2 regions of the Arthrobacter sp. P1_H7 genome follow, and region 2 is predicted to be linked to the other one. Evidence: riboswitches for the same ligand, from Rfam matches in the RefSeq annotation. Region 2 holds a riboswitch; the other holds the start of a gene.
The links. A riboswitch is a leader RNA that binds a small molecule or an ion and turns the genes downstream of it on or off. The one in region 2 is predicted to bind S-adenosylmethionine.
Positions count from the first base shown of each region.

Region 1: it holds a riboswitch for S-adenosylmethionine, as region 2 does, so the genes downstream of both, AC1DXI_RS11885 (DUF1737 domain-containing protein) here and metX (homoserine O-acetyltransferase MetX) in region 2, are expected to answer to the same signal.

Region 1 is NZ_JBFUCO010000010.1:209,045-212,851, forward strand. It holds gene AC1DXI_RS11875 (aminodeoxychorismate lyase) at 1-459, shown strand, start outside; gene AC1DXI_RS11880 (ATP-grasp domain-containing protein) at 532-1,488, opposite strand; SAM riboswitch class IV at 1,807-1,920, shown strand; gene AC1DXI_RS11885 (DUF1737 domain-containing protein) at 2,029-2,277, shown strand; gene AC1DXI_RS11890 (rhodanese-like domain-containing protein) at 2,274-2,693, shown strand; gene AC1DXI_RS11895 (O-succinylhomoserine sulfhydrylase) at 2,694-3,807, shown strand, end outside.
Region 2 is NZ_JBFUCO010000002.1:294,873-298,679, forward strand. It holds gene AC1DXI_RS02030 (bifunctional o-acetylhomoserine/o-acetylserine sulfhydrylase) at 1-1,243, shown strand, start outside; SAM riboswitch class IV at 1,347-1,462, shown strand; gene metX (homoserine O-acetyltransferase MetX) at 1,474-2,613, shown strand; gene AC1DXI_RS02040 (MFS transporter) at 2,780-3,807, shown strand, end outside.

The sequences.
Region 1 (3,807 bases), on a different contig from region 2:
CTCCTGCTCGGCGCCAAGACCCTTTCCTACGCCGTGAACATGGCGGCGTTGCGCTACGCCCACCGGCAGGGCGCCGACGACGTCATCTTCACGTCCGCGGACGGCCGGGTGCTGGAGGGTCCGACGTCGACCGTTCTGCTGGCCCACCTGGAAACCTCGGACGACGGCGCCGGCGGCGTCCGCACCGTCCGGCGGCTCATCACTCCCCAGCTGGACAGCGGCATCCTGCCCGGCACGTCACAGGGCGCCCTGTTCACCGCCGCCAAGGCCGCCGGCTGGGAGCTGGGCTACGGCCCGCTGGAGCCGAAGGACCTGCTGGACGCCGATGCGGTCTGGCTGATCTCCAGCATCCGGCTCCTGGCCCCGGTGAACCACATCGACGGCCAGGAAATCGGCACCCCGGAACTGCGGCGCCAGCTCACGGCCGAACTCAACGCCCTCTTCGCCACCATCGAATAGCAACGCGGGGTCAGGTACGGCCCATCCCATGTCCCCGGATGGGCCGTAAGTGACCCCGCGTTGGTGTTGCGCTCACCCCAGGGCGTCCGCGGGCACTGCCGGGCACCGGCGGAAGGAGGCCGGGTTGAATGCCGGGAGGGTGAACGTTGCCAGCACGGCGTCGAGCATTTCCGGGGCCCACGTGCTGTTCTCGCCCAGGGTCGCGCAGACACCCAGCACCACGGGCGTTCCGTCGGTTCGGCGGCGGATCTGGACCTGGACCGGCCCGGTCAGCCCGAGCGTGCGGACGGCGGCCAGACCCAGCTTGCGCACATCCCCGGCCTGATTCGCCGGCACCCTCCGGCTGACTTCGTCGCTGCCGGCGCGTCCATACGGAGTCCTGGTCTTCTCGAGGACCACCGCCACCGGGGCCATCGCGTTGCGTGCCGGGGTGCCGAACACCAGGCACACGTAGTCGGCGCCCGGGATAAATTCCTGGACCAGTTGCCCCGCCGGCATGTTCTTCCAGCTAACAGAGGCGGTTCCGGCCAGCAGGTGGACACCATGGGAGCCTTTGAAGACCCGCGGCTTGACCACCACGGGGCCGCTGAGGCCGGCGAGGGATGCCGGCGCGGCGGCGAGGTCGCCCGGAACCGCGAACCGGGGCACCGGAATGCCGGCTGCCTGCAGCGCCCAGGTGGTGAAAAGCTGATCGTTGGCGAGGGCCACCGCGGCAGGATCACCCACGATGATCCGCACGTCCTGGGCGAATCCGGCGCGGGCCGCGGCCAGGACCGGGAGTTCCACGGTGAGGGTCGGAATGATGACGTTGATGGCTTCGCGGTCCACCAGCCGGCGCAGGTCCAGGATCATGTCCGGGTCCGTCGCCGGCAGGAGCCTGACCGCGGCGGCGGCGGGAGCCTCCCCGGCCTGACGGGTGTCGGCGCGGGCATCGGAGCCGAGGTACGGGAGGCCCCGGGCTTCGAGCTGGGCCGCGACGGCCCGTCCGGCGGCGCTTGTAATCCCGGTAACGAGTATGCGCGGGTCCACTATTGCTCCATTCCGCCGTCACCGGCCGGACCGCGGCTGCGGCTCCGACCGTTCCAGCCACCGATTCTCAGACAGCCTGTTGATGGACAGACGAGTCGTTTCACGGACTGCTCGATTCACAAACTGCCAGAATCACCTGCAGCGCCGGCCGACGCGTCGGACCTAATCCCCCCAGTAGACGGCGAAACGTCCCGGCAGACACGAGTGGGCAGTACCCGAAACTGGAGCCCGCCACTACTCGCCCGGGCCACGGCCCGGTTACGGAACATGACGACGGCGGCGGTGCGGGCCGGCGTCGCAGGTGTTACGTTTTTGGGGAGTAATGAGAACCGGTGCCAAGCCCTGACTGGCCGGTCGGCAACCCTCCCTTTCGCGGCGGGGTGCCTCAGGTGAATACTCGGCAATCGAGAATTCGAGCTGCAAGCGTGAAAGAGGAGATCCGTCGTGACCGACACGTCAATACCCACAACAGCCACCAGTACAGTCCCCGCCGCAGCCCCCAGCACTGCACCCAGTGCACCACCTGCCGGCGAGGAAAGACTGGCCTACCGCCTGTTCACCGGCGCGGATGACCGCGCCTTTTGCGAGCGGGTGTCAGCCGCCCTGGCCGAGGGCTATGTGCTGCACGGAAGCCCCGCCGCCAGCTTCAACGGAAGCACCGTGATCGTGGCGCAGGCGCTGGTCCTGCCCGCCGCGATTGCAAGTGCGGACGCCGCCGTGGCCAATGCGGTTGATGAGCTCGACGCCGACGAGTTTGGCGCCGACGGGGCCTTCGCGGGCCACGCATGAGCTACGCCGGAGACCTCAGCCCGGATCAGGCGTGGGCCAAGCTGGAGGCCGGAGCCATCCTGGTGGATGTCCGAACCGAGGGCGAATGGGCCAACATCGGCATCCCGGACACCGCGGCCGCGGGCGAAAGCCGCAACGATCCGCTCTTCATCCAGTGGAACCTCGCCGGCGGCACGCCGAACCCGCACTTCGTGGAACAGCTAAGGCAGCAGGCGCCGGAGGACATCGCCGTCGAGCTGGTGTTCCTTTGCCGCTCCGGTGCCCGGTCGATCGCCGCCGCGACGGCCGCGACGGCCGCCGGCTACACCTCGTACAACGTCCTCGAGGGCTTCGAAGGCGAGACCGACCGCTTCGGCGAACGCACCGTCAACGGCTGGAAGAACCGCGGCCTGCCCACCAACCTCGGAAAGATTTAAGTGACTTTCAATCCCGACGCCGCCGGCTGGGCGGCCGACACCCAGGCTGTCCGCGGCGGCCTTGACCGCACCGGCTTCCAGGAAACCACCGAGCCGATCTTCCTCAACTCAGGATTCGTCTACGAGTCCGCGGCCGCCGCCGAGCGCGCCTTCACCGGGGAGGACGAGCGCTTCGTCTACTCCCGCTACGGCAACCCCTCCGTCGCCACCTTCCAGGAGCGGCTCCGGCTGCTCGAGGGAACGGAGGCGTGTTTTGCGACGGCGTCCGGCATGTCCGCCGTCTTCACCGCCCTGGGCGCGCTGTTGGCGGCCGGGGACCGGGTGGTCGCGGCCCGCTCGCTGTTCGGCTCGTGCTTCGTGATCCTCAACGAGATCCTGCCGCGCTGGGGTGTCGAGACGGTCTTCGTGGACGGCCCGGACCTGGGGCAGTGGCAAGCCGCGCTGTCCGAGCCGACCACCGCGGTGTTCTTCGAGTCGCCGTCGAACCCCATGCAGGAAATCGTGGACATCGCCGCCGTGAGCAAACTGGCGCATGCGGCCGGCGCCACGGTGGTGGTAGACAACGTCTTCGCCACCCCGCTGCTGCAGCGCTGCGGCGACCTCGGCGCGGACGTGGTGGTCTACTCCGGCACCAAGCACATCGACGGCCAGGGCCGGGTCCTGGGCGGGGCCATCCTGGGCACCAGGGAATTCATCGACGGGCCCGTCAAACAGCTCATGCGGCACACCGGTCCGGCGCTTTCGGCGTTCAATGCCTGGGTGCTCACCAAGGGCCTGGAGACCATGGCCTTGCGCGTCAACCATTCCTCGGCCTCGGCGCTGCGCCTGGCCGAATGGCTCGAGGGACAGCCTGCGGTCGGCTGGGTAAAGTACCCGCTGCTGCCGTCCCACCCGCAGTACCGGCTGGCGGTGCAGCAGATGAAGGCCGGCGGGACGGTACTCACCCTGGAACTGCAGCCCTCCCCCGGCCGCACGGCGAAGCAGGCCGCGTTCGCACTCCTGGACGCGCTGCGGATCATCGACATCTCCAACAACCTCGGCGACGCCAAGACGCTCATCACGCACCCGGCCACCACCACGCACCGCGCGATGGGTCCGGAAGGCCGCGCGGCGA
Region 2 (3,807 bases):
TTCCCTGCCCATCTACCAGACGACGTCGTTCGTGTTCCCCAGCGCCGAAAGCGCCGCGAACCGCTTCGCGCTCGCCGAACTCGCGCCCATCTACACCCGGATCGGCAACCCCACCCAGGACGCCGTCGAACAGCGCGTGGCCAGCCTCGAAGGCGGCCTCGCGGCCCTGCTGCTCAGCTCCGGCCAGGCCGCCGAGACGTTCGCGATCCTCAATATCGCCGAGGCCGGGGACCACGTGGTGGCCAGCCCCAGTCTCTACGGCGGAACCTACAACCTGCTCGCCCACACGCTGAAGAAGTTCGGCATCTCCGTGACCTTCGTGGCGGACCCGGACAACTTGGACCAGTGGCGGGACGCCGTCCAGCCCAACACCAAGCTGTTCTTCGGCGAAGTGGTCTCCAACCCCCGCCAGGACGTGCTGGACATCGAGGGCGTCTCCCGCGTGGCGCACGAGGCCGGCGTGCCGCTGGTCGTCGACAACACGCTCTCCACCCCCTACCTGATCCGGCCGATCGAGTGGGGCGCGGACATCGTGGTCCATTCCGCCACCAAGTACCTCGGCGGGCACGGCGCCGCAATCGCCGGCGTGATCGTGGACTCCGGCAACTTCGACTTCGGGAAGGACCCGGAGCGGTTCCCCGGCTTCAACACCCCGGACCCCACGTACAACGGCCTGGTCTACGCGCGCGACCTCGGCGCCGACGGCGCACTGGGCGCGAATCTTTCCTACATCCTCAAGACCCGGGTCCAGCTACTGCGCGACCTCGGCTCCGCGGTGTCCCCGTTCAACGCCTTCCTCATCGCCCAAGGCATCGAAACGCTGAGCCTGCGCGTGGAGCGCCACGTGGCCAACGCCACCAAGGTGGCGCAATGGCTGGAGGGGCGGGACGACGTCGAATCGGTCGCCTACGCCGGGCTGCCCTCCAGCCCCTGGTACGAGCGCGGCCGCAAGTATGGGCCCAAGGGGACCGGCGCCGTCGTGGCGTTCAACATCGCCGGGGGAGCGGAGGCCGGCAAGCGGTTCGTCGATGCCCTCGAACTGCACTCGCACGTCGCGAACATCGGCGATGTCCGGTCCCTGGTGATCCACCCGGCGTCGACCACCCACAGCCAGCTCTCGCCCGAACAGCAGACGATCGCCGGGGTGAACCCCGGGATGGTGCGGCTGTCGGTGGGACTGGAGCACATCGACGACATCCTCGCGGACCTCGACGCCGGATTCCGCTCGGCCAAGTCCGCATAGTCACCCCGGCCGGCCTCCCCGCAAGGGGCGGCCGGCCAGGGGGCTGTCACATGGAAGTCACAATCTTCGTGATTTCCGCACCGTGTTTCGTAGACTCGTATCAGGTCATGAGTGCCAGCGACAGCCCCGGCTTGCTGGCCGGCAACCCTCCTTTTGCGGCGGGGTGCCCCGGGTGAAGACCTGGCCTGCCGGTCAGCTGACGGCAGGCAAGCGCGAAGATAGGTCCTCACATGACGATTGCCGTCACCCGCACGGGTGTACCCGAAACCAAACCATCCCGGACCCCGGACGGGACCGTCCAGTTCGTCAGGATCGGTGATCTGCAGCTCGAATCCGGGATTCTGCTGCCGGATGTGGTCCTCGCCTACGAGACGTGGGGGACCCTGAACGCTGACGCCACCAACGCCGTCCTCATTGAACACGCCCTGACCGGCGACACGCATGTGACCCGCGGCGAAAGCGGGGAACCCGGCTGGTGGGAACAGCTCGCCGGACCCGGAGCGCCCGTGGACACGGACAAGTATTTCGTCATCTCGATCAACATCCTCGGCGGCTGCTACGGTTCCACGGGACCCTCCACCCCGGCCCCCGACGGGCGCCCCTGGGGATCGCGCTTCCCGCTCGTCACCCTGCGCGACACCACCGCTGCCGAGGCGCGGCTGGCCGACGCCCTGGGCATCGGTTGCTGGTACGCCGTGGTGGGCGGCTCGCTTGGCGGCGCGCGCGCCCTTGAATGGGCCGTCACGTACCCCAGCCGGGTCCGGCGCTGCGCCGTGATTTCCGTCGGCCCCAGCAGCACGGCCGAACAGATTGCCTTTGCGCAGGCCCAGACGCTGGCCATCCGCCAGGATCCCCACTTCAACGGCGGGAACTACTACGGCGGCCACGAACCCGAGGCTGGGCTCGCCCTCGCCCGCCGCATCGCGCACATCACCTACCGCTCTGCGGCCGAACTGGACGGCCGGTTTGGCCGGAACGCCCAGGAGTCGGAGACGCCCCTGGAAGCCGGATCGCTGGCCGGACGCGGGCGCTACCAGGTGGAAAGCTACCTGGACCACCAGGGCAGCAAGCTGGTCCGGCGCTTCGATGCCAACAGCTACATCGCCATAACCGAAGCCCTCATGAGCCATGATGTCTGCCGCGGGCGCGGCAGCCTCGCGGAGGCCCTGGCCCCGGCCACCGCAGAGTTCCTCGTGGCGGCGGTGGACTCGGACCGCCTGTACTTCCCGGCCCAGTCCCGCCAGCTGGCCGAGGCCCTGCCGGGCGGAGCGGAACTGCACATCATCGAAGCGCCGATCGGCCACGACGGCTTCCTGACCGAAATCGGCCAGCTCAGCGGCCAGCTCCGGGAGGCCTTCTTCGGCCACTAGGCCCGCCTGCTTGTGCATTTTTGCAGATGCGCTCTGCACTAATGGCCGTTGAGGCTCAGCGCGGGAGCGTCCATACTCATGGGGAATGACGCCATGTGCCCTACATCACGGGCGTCCTCAGTCCAATGGTCCGCAGGGTGTCGAAGGCGACACCGAAGGAGTTCTCATGAGCACGGAAAACGCCGCGACAACGCGCGCAGATGAGCCGGACGTCCAAACGTCCGGCCTGAAGAAGGTAGTAACGGCCTCCATGGCCGGCACGGTGGTTGAGTGGTATGAATTCTTCCTCTACGCCTCCGCCGCCACCCTGGTGTTCGGCAAAACGTTCTTCCCCAATTCGGGCACGGAACTCGACGGCATTATCGCCGCGTTCCTGACCTACGCCGTCGGATTCGTCGCCCGCCCGATCGGCGGCATCGTCTTCGGCCACTTCGGCGACAAGTTCGGCCGCAAGCAGCTGCTCCAGGTCAGCATCCTCCTGGTGGGCGTTTCCACCTTCCTGATGGGCTGCCTGCCCACCTTCGCGCAGATCGGCTACTGGGCCCCGGCGCTGCTGGTCTTCCTGCGCTTTGCCCAGGGCTTCGCTGTCGGCGGTGAATGGGGCGGCGCCGTCCTGCTCGTCGCCGAGCACAGCCCCAGCAAGTCCCGCGGGTTCTGGTCCAGCTGGCCGCAGTCGGCCGTTCCGCTCGGCAACCTGCTCGCCACCGCCGTGCTGTTCACGCTGTCCTCCGTGCTGTCCTCCGCCGACTTCCTCAGCTGGGGCTGGCGCGTCGCCTTCTGGCTCTCCGCCGTGATTGTGCTGGTCGGCTACTACATCCGCACCAAGGTCCAGGACGCCCCCATCTTCCTGGAGGCCCAAAAGGAAGTCGAAGTCGAGAACAAGGGCTACGGCGTGGCCGAAGTCTTCCGCCGCTACCCGCGGGGCGTCTTCACCGCGATGGGCCTGCGCTTCGCCGAGAACATCCTCTACTACCTCGTGGTCACCTTCTCGATCACGTACCTGAAGGTCGTCGTCCAGACGGACACCTCGCGGATCCTGCTGCTGCTGCTCGTGGCACACTTCATCCACTTCGCCGTGATCCCGATGGTCGGCAGGCTCTCGGACAACGTCGGCCGCAAGCCCGTCTACATGGCCGGCGCCATCCTCGGCGGCACGTGGGGCTTCTTCGCCTTCCCGATGATGGACACCAAGAA